DNA from 2 places in the Microbulbifer epialgicus genome. Region 2 is predicted to be linked to the other one. Evidence: predicted binding sites of a transcription regulator. Region 2 holds the regulator's gene; the other holds the start of a gene.
What was found. Region 2 encodes LexA, which represses DNA repair genes until DNA is damaged. Its sites were predicted from a motif close to ACTGTNTNTANANACAGT; they were not measured.
Positions count from the first base shown of each region.

Region 1: the regulator LexA is predicted to act here: its motif matches at 1,133-1,150, upstream of uvrD (DNA helicase II).

Region 1 covers NZ_JBGMEK010000008.1:14,917-18,504, forward strand. The annotation lists gene hexR (transcriptional regulator HexR) at 190-1,044, opposite strand; gene uvrD (DNA helicase II) at 1,184-3,388, shown strand; gene ACCI49_RS05535 (TRAP transporter substrate-binding protein) at 3,523-3,588, shown strand, end outside.
Region 2 covers NZ_JBGMEK010000030.1:29,595-33,182, reverse strand. The annotation lists gene ACCI49_RS13735 (class I adenylate-forming enzyme family protein) at 1-768, opposite strand, end outside; gene ACCI49_RS13730 (LOG family protein) at 863-1,501, opposite strand; gene lexA (transcriptional repressor LexA) at 1,667-2,272, shown strand; gene ACCI49_RS13720 (hypothetical protein) at 2,354-2,611, opposite strand; gene ACCI49_RS13715 (DUF6586 family protein) at 2,717-3,205, opposite strand; gene topA (type I DNA topoisomerase) at 3,206-3,588, opposite strand, start outside.

The DNA of each region.
Region 1 (3,588 bases), on a different contig from region 2:
CACCGAGAGCCGAGTGTCTTTATTGGGGATGCCAAGCAGTTTAGTTTTGTATTGCAGTATTTACGGGATAGTTAGTAGTGCTGGAGCAATAAATTTCTGTTGGCCGATGGCAGTGCATCGGCTGCTGTGGGAAGCAATTAATGCGATGTCTACGGTTAATCTTTTCGTTATGAGGGCGCCCGCATGCTCTCAGTGCTTGTCCTCACGAAGGGTGTAAAGGCCCTGTTTAAGCTTTAGCAAGTGTTCTTGCAACTGTGGTCCTTTACGCTGGGCTACGCCAATCGCGAGTACATCAATTACCACCAGGTGGGCAATTCGCGAGGACAGTGGCGTGTAGATCTCGATGTCCTCTTCTACATCCACCTCCAATGGAATACTCGCCTGCTGGGCTACCGGAGAGCCACTTGGGGCCAGTCCCACTACCAGAGCGCCCTGCTCTTTTGCCATGCTCATGGAGCGTAACAGTGCTTTGGTACGTCCACTCTGGGAGATAGCCACCACAACATCCCCTGGTTGCATCGACATAGCCGACATATTTTGGATGTGATGGTCGGAGTGTGCAGCGGTAGCCAGTTGCAGGCGAAAGAATTTGTGCTGAGCATCGGCAGCGACAGCACCGGAGGCACCAAAGCCGAAGAACTCTACCCGCTTAGAGGCGGCCATGGCGGTTACTGCGGCTTCCAGTGCGCGGTCGTCAATCCTGTCGCGTACCTTTAACAATGTATCCACAGTGGAATCGAATACTTTGCGCTTGTATTCAGCAATGGTGTCGGTTTCGGTTACTGCAATCTGGCCAAAACTGGGGCTGGAGGCCAGCTGCTGGGCCAGGTTCAGCTTGAACTCTTGAAAGCCCGAGCAGCCTACTGCGCGACAGAAGCGCACTACCGTGGGCTCACTTACCTGGGCCTCGGTGGCCAGGTCGACAATACGCATATGAATAATTTCATCCGGGTTGGCGAGGATATACTCCGCCACCTTGCGCTCAGATTTGCGCATGGACGACAGCTGTTCGCTGATTTTTTGCGTGACTTCCGCTGGTTTCACAGGACTACCTTCGCAATGCCGAATGGCGCAGTGTAGCTGCTGTGTCTTCCGCTGGCGAGCGGCTTTGCGTTGTCAGGATGGGCAAAATGCTGTTTATTTACACAGGTCTCGCACAGCAGCTCTGGTACAATCATCGCCCATGGACGTATCTCAGATTTTAGACCCCCTCAACGACGCCCAGCGCGAAGCAGTAGCAGCCGCGCCCGGCAATCAATTGGTTTTGGCCGGTGCCGGTTCGGGTAAGACCCGGGTGCTGGTGCACCGCATCGCTTGGCTGATGCAGGTGGAGGGCGCCTCGCCCTACTCCATCATGGCGGTGACCTTTACCAACAAGGCGGCCCGCGAGATGCGCGCCCGTATCGAAGAGTTGCTGGGGGTGAATACCTTTGGCATGTGGGTGGGTACCTTCCACGGTCTGGCCCATCGCCTACTTAAAGCCCACTGGCAAGAAGCCAAGTTGCCGCAAAACTTCCAGATCCTGGATTCCGACGACCAGCTGCGCCTGATCAAGCGGGTACAGGCGGATCTGGGGCTGGATGATAAAAAGTGGCCGCCACGGGAAACCCAGTGGTGGATCGGTGCGCAGAAAGATGAAGGCCTGCGTCCGCAATATATCAATGCTGGCGCCGACCCCTGGTTGCAGACCTTGGTGCGAATCTACTTTGCCTATGAAGAGGCTTGCCAGCGCGGTGGATTGGTGGATTTTGGTGAGCTGTTACTGCGCGCCCATGAACTCTGGTTGAATAACGACGCTATTCTCGCCCATTACCGCCGGCGCTTCCCCTTTATTCTGGTGGATGAGTTCCAGGATACCAACACGATTCAATACGCCTGGTTGCGCCTGCTTGCTGGTGAACAGTGCCATATCACGGCTGTGGGTGACGATGACCAGTCCATTTACGGCTGGCGAGGTGCCAAGATCGAGAATATTCAGCACTTTTCTACAGATCTGAAAGAAGTCCAGACGGTGCGCCTGGAGCAAAACTACCGCTCCACCTCCACCATTTTGAATGCGGCCAACGCGGTGATCGCCAATAACAGCGGTCGCCTGGGTAAGGAGTTGTGGACCAAGGGCGAAGAGGGTGAGCCCATCGCCGTCTATGCGGCCTACAACGAACAGGATGAGTCGCGCTTTATTGTCGAGCGCATCAATGACTGGGTGCGCGATGGCAACCGCCGCGACAGCATCGCCATCCTCTACCGCTCCAACGCACAATCCCGGGTACTTGAAGAGGGACTTTTGCGCGAGCAGGTGCCCTACCGTATCTATGGCGGCCAGCGTTTCTACGAGCGCCTGGAAATCAAGAATGCCCTGTCTTATCTACGCCTGATTACCAACCGCGATGATGACACTGCGTTTGAGCGGGTGGTGAATACGCCCACCCGTGGCATCGGCGCGCGCACTGTAGAGATGGTGCGTTCTTATGCCCGGGAGCAGGGCTGTTCCCTGTGGCAGGCGGCCAAGCTGATGTTGCAGCAACGGGTATTGGCTGCTCGCGCCGGCAATGCCTTGCAGAGCTTCCTGGACCTGATTAACCAGCTGGCAGCGAATGCAGAAGACAAAGACCTGGATGCTATCGCTGAGGATGTGATCGAAAACAGCGGTTTGCTGGAGTTTCACGGCAAAGAGAAAGGCGAGAAAGGCCAAACACGGGTGGAGAACTTGCAGGAACTGGTGACTGCCTGTCGCGCTTTCTCTGGTGTGGACCTACCCGAAGGGGAGGAAGATGAGGAGGAAATCCCTCTTCTTAACCAGTTCCTCGACAGCGCCGCCCTCGATGCTGGCGAAGGCCAGGCGGATGAGTTTGAAGATGCCGTCCAGCTGATGACCCTGCACTCCGCCAAAGGCCTGGAGTTTCCCCTGGTGTTTATGGCGGGTGTGGAGGAAAACCTGTTTCCCCACAAGATGTCCGCGCAGGAGCCCGGTCGCATGGAGGAGGAGCGCCGACTCTGCTACGTGGGAATTACCCGCGCCATGCGCAAACTGTATATCACCTACGCGGAAAACCGCCGCCTGTTTGGCAGCGAGACCTATAACAGCCCCTCACGGTTTATTGGTGAAATTCCAGCTAATTTGGTGCACGAAGTGCGCCTCAAGACTGAGATTTCCCGGCCGCTATACCAGGCGGACTATGGCAAAGTGGGTCAGTTTTCCGATCCGGCCCCGGACTTTGATGATTTGCCACCGCTCGCCCTGGGAGGGCGAGTGGAGCATGCCAGATTCGGTGAGGGCACCGTAGTGCAGTTTGAGGGCAATGGCCCACGCGCGCGGGTACAGGTGAATTTCGACGATGCCGGCAGTAAATGGCTGGTGGTGGCTATGGCTAAATTGCAGCCGTTGTAGATCGCGAGCCTGGAAAACCGTAATCTATTTTGAAGAAGCAAATCTAACGTGGCTCCGGTATTACTGGAGCCACGATAATTAAAGTTAGCTAGCTGACAGTCAGCGCCTTACAAGAAAAACGATAATTAGAAGCGATGAAAAAAATTAATTGGTACCCTGCAGTTATTTTGGGCCTTCTCGCCCTGCTGGTGATTACTTTT
Region 2 (3,588 bases):
CCGGCTACGCCGTAATATCGAAAGAATTTCTTCACCGTCAAAACTGTGTGGAATGACCACCGTCGCTCCTACTGAAAACGCTGCCAAGGCCGTTGAAAGTGATCCAACATGTGCGATTGGGCCTCCAGGCAGGACAGTGTCGTCCGGTGATAAATCCAGCGCAGCGGCAAAACTCGCCACAATGGACCCAAAAGAAAGCAAGCTATGGATGACACCTTTTGGCTTACCTGTACTACCTGAAGTAAAAAATAGAAATGCGGAGTCATTTATGTCCGCTACAGGTAAGTCAGTAATTTTCCCCTTGCTTTCCACCAAGTCTTCAACGCGTCTTGCATTTTCAATTACACCACCAAAAGAAAGAACACCTTTTTTCAATTTACTGATAAATTTACTTGCCCAAATATCCTCGCCACGTTCAGCACTCACACTCAACGCTACTGCGCCACTCACTTCAAGGGCATAGTCAATCTCAGGTAATGTATATCGATAGTTCAATGGAACTACAACCAAACCAATTTTCAAGCATGCGAGATAAAAGATAAGAGTCTCGCCTCGATTGGGCATCAAAGATGCGATTCGATCACTTTCCTGTAACCCCATTGCGGCCAAGCCCAGTGCAAAAGCATCAATATCCCGCTGTAATTGTCGCCAGGTCCATATTTGATTTCCAGATACAAGTGCCGTCTCATCTGGCCTACTTTCCAGAGCAGATAATAAGAGGTCTGTTAAACTAGCAAGTCTCGATAATTGGGGACCGAAAATAGGCAAAGTTAGGTTTCCTGAAATGGGCTACGGGCTGCCTCGTAAGTTAGAGAGGTTGAAATGGGGGGAAGCCTAAAAACACTAATTGAATTACTTTTAGTTATTCCCTAGTACGCATATATTTCATAATCAAGTCCGCTGTCTCTTCGACAGTATCGACGATATGGAACAAGTCCAGATCACTAGCATCAATACAATTGCGCTCAAGCACAGTGTTTACCAACCAGTCATAAAGCCCCGTCCAGTAGCGTTTACCCACCAGCACTATTGGAAAACGCCGCACCTTTTGCGTTTGTACCAAGGTTAGTGCTTCAAACAGCTCATCCAGTGTTCCGTAGCCTCCAGGTAATCCTACAAAGCCTACGGCATGCTTAACGAACATAAATTTACGAACAAAAAAGTATCGGAAATTTAAACTGATATCCTGGTAAGGGTTCGCTGTTTGCTCGAATGGCAGCTCAATATTTAGCCCAATTGAAGTGCCGGGTTGATCGAAAGCGCCTCGATTGCAGGCCTCCATCAGTCCCGGACCTCCACCAGTAATAACCGGGACACCTTCCGCCGCCAACAGCTCTCCCAACTTTACCCCCTGTTGATATTCCGGACTGTCCTCGGTAAATCTCGCCCCCCCAAAAACGGTTACCGCCCCACTGAGCGGCACCAAACGCTCTATTCCATCGACCAATTCAGACTGTATGCGTAGAACTCGCCAGGCCTCTGGCATTTTTACATCTAGCATTATTCTTTTCCCTCGCTGTCAGGTCTTTCAACTATCGTCTTCATGCCTTGTTTTCATAAACAATGTAGCAGCTTATGAAGAGAGAGGGAGTGAGGATTGCGTGAACCTTAATTCTGTATATAATCCCAGCAACTGTATATAAATACAGAAAAACTAGGTAACTCTATGACCAATCTCACCGCACGTCAGACTCAAGTTTTAGAACTGATCAAAGCCTATCTGGACGATACAGGCTATCCTCCGACCCGAGCAGAGATCGCTCAAGAGCTGGGTTTCCGTTCGCCAAATGCCGCTGAAGAGCACCTGAAAGCACTAGCGCGAAAAGGGGCTATTGAGATGGTCGCTGGCGCCTCCAGGGGAATTCGCATTCCCGACCATCAATCGGGCTTGCCGATTGTCGGGCGCGTGGCGGCGGGCAGCCCCATTCTGGCAGCTGAGCATATCGAAGATTATTGCGACCTCCCCGCCAGCTTCTTCCACCCCCCAGCAGACTACCTGTTGCGCGTACATGGTATGAGTATGCGTGACGCAGGTATTTTGGATGGCGATCTTCTCGCAGTACAGAAAACCGAGCAAGTCAGGAATGGCCAGATTGTCGTAGCTCGTATTGACGAAGAGGTAACCGTGAAACGCTTTCGCCGAAAAGGCAATCAGGCAACTGTGCAACTACTGCCAGAAAATGAAGATTTTGAAACCATCCAGGTGGATATGCGGGACAAGAATTTTGTCATCGAGGGGCTGGCGGTAGGTGTCATTCGCCAGACCCCTTAACTACCCAACCAATAGCCCCCGGCTAAAACAACAACAGCGGCCTTTGGCCGCTGTTGTTTCAAATCTGCGTTAACCTTTCAATTAGTGAATCGTGTGATTAACCGGCATTGACTCATCTTCTTCCTCAAAGTACCCGGGCTCCAGATCATTCAAATTCTGTACTGCCTCAATACCAGCTTCCAGCATTGCACGGGCCACGGCCACTTTATGTTTTCTCAGAAACTGGAGACTCTCGGCTGAGAAATGAATACTCACCAGAGGGTCCTCCTTGTGGCCGGCACGGCGCAATGCCACGTCGCCATTGGCCAGCTCGATAATTTCAAAAGTTTCTGAGGACATTCGATTTTCCTTCACGGCACATCAGTTTGCGCCAAGTGTACCACAGGCTTTTTAAAAGTATCAGTGGGCGCAAACTACAAGGAAGAAACTACGCAGGTATCCGGTTCAACACTCTTCCAAATTGGCGCGCTGCCGATGTACCAACTCACTCAGGGCCGCATGCCATTCCTGTAGCACTTCAGCAGAAACAACCAAAGGTACGGGACTGGCAACATTGTGCAGAGGGATAAGGTTGGCCCCTTTGCGTATGGGCTCTGGACTCGGGGAAAGGCTTAGTAACCGGCTCCAGATCAACAGCAGCTGGCTCAGCCAGGTATCAGACTCAGAGCCCAACTGCTGTAGCTCCTTAACTTCATTGCTGGCCCGCCCCTGAGCCTCTAGGCTGTCTGCGATGATCTGCAGGGATTCAGGCTCAATATCCAGCTGCAATTGATGGGACAATTCAGCGAGGAAAGCCTTGTAGGCTTTCCAGAGCTGCAATATTACCCCTTCCTCCAGCGCAGTCCTTTGCAGTGGCGTTTCACAGGTCATCTGCAACAACAGCTGGGCTTTGCGCAAGGCTGAAGCAACCTGGCCAGTATAGGGGTTACTCATTTACTTCTTTGCAGCCGCTTTCTTACGTACAGGTTTACGTTTCGCCGTAGTAGCCTTGCCAGCTTCAACCTGCCAACCACCATCTCGATAGAAGGCTCGCCAACCAGTCGCTTTGCCCTCTTCTTCAGACTGTACATATTGTTCCTGTGTCTTGCGGCTAAAACGAATTACAGTGTCCCGCCCCTGATCATCCTCTACAGGTGCTGAGAATAGGAAACTGTATTTGGGGTCGATCTCGCTTTTATGCGGGAGCAACTCTCTAACCAGGGGAGCGCGAGTCTCTCGATTTTTGGGGAACTGGCTGGCTGCAAGAAATAAGCCCGAAGCTCCATCACGCAGGATGTAGTGGTCTTCTACCTTTAAGCAAGCCAACTCCGGCATAG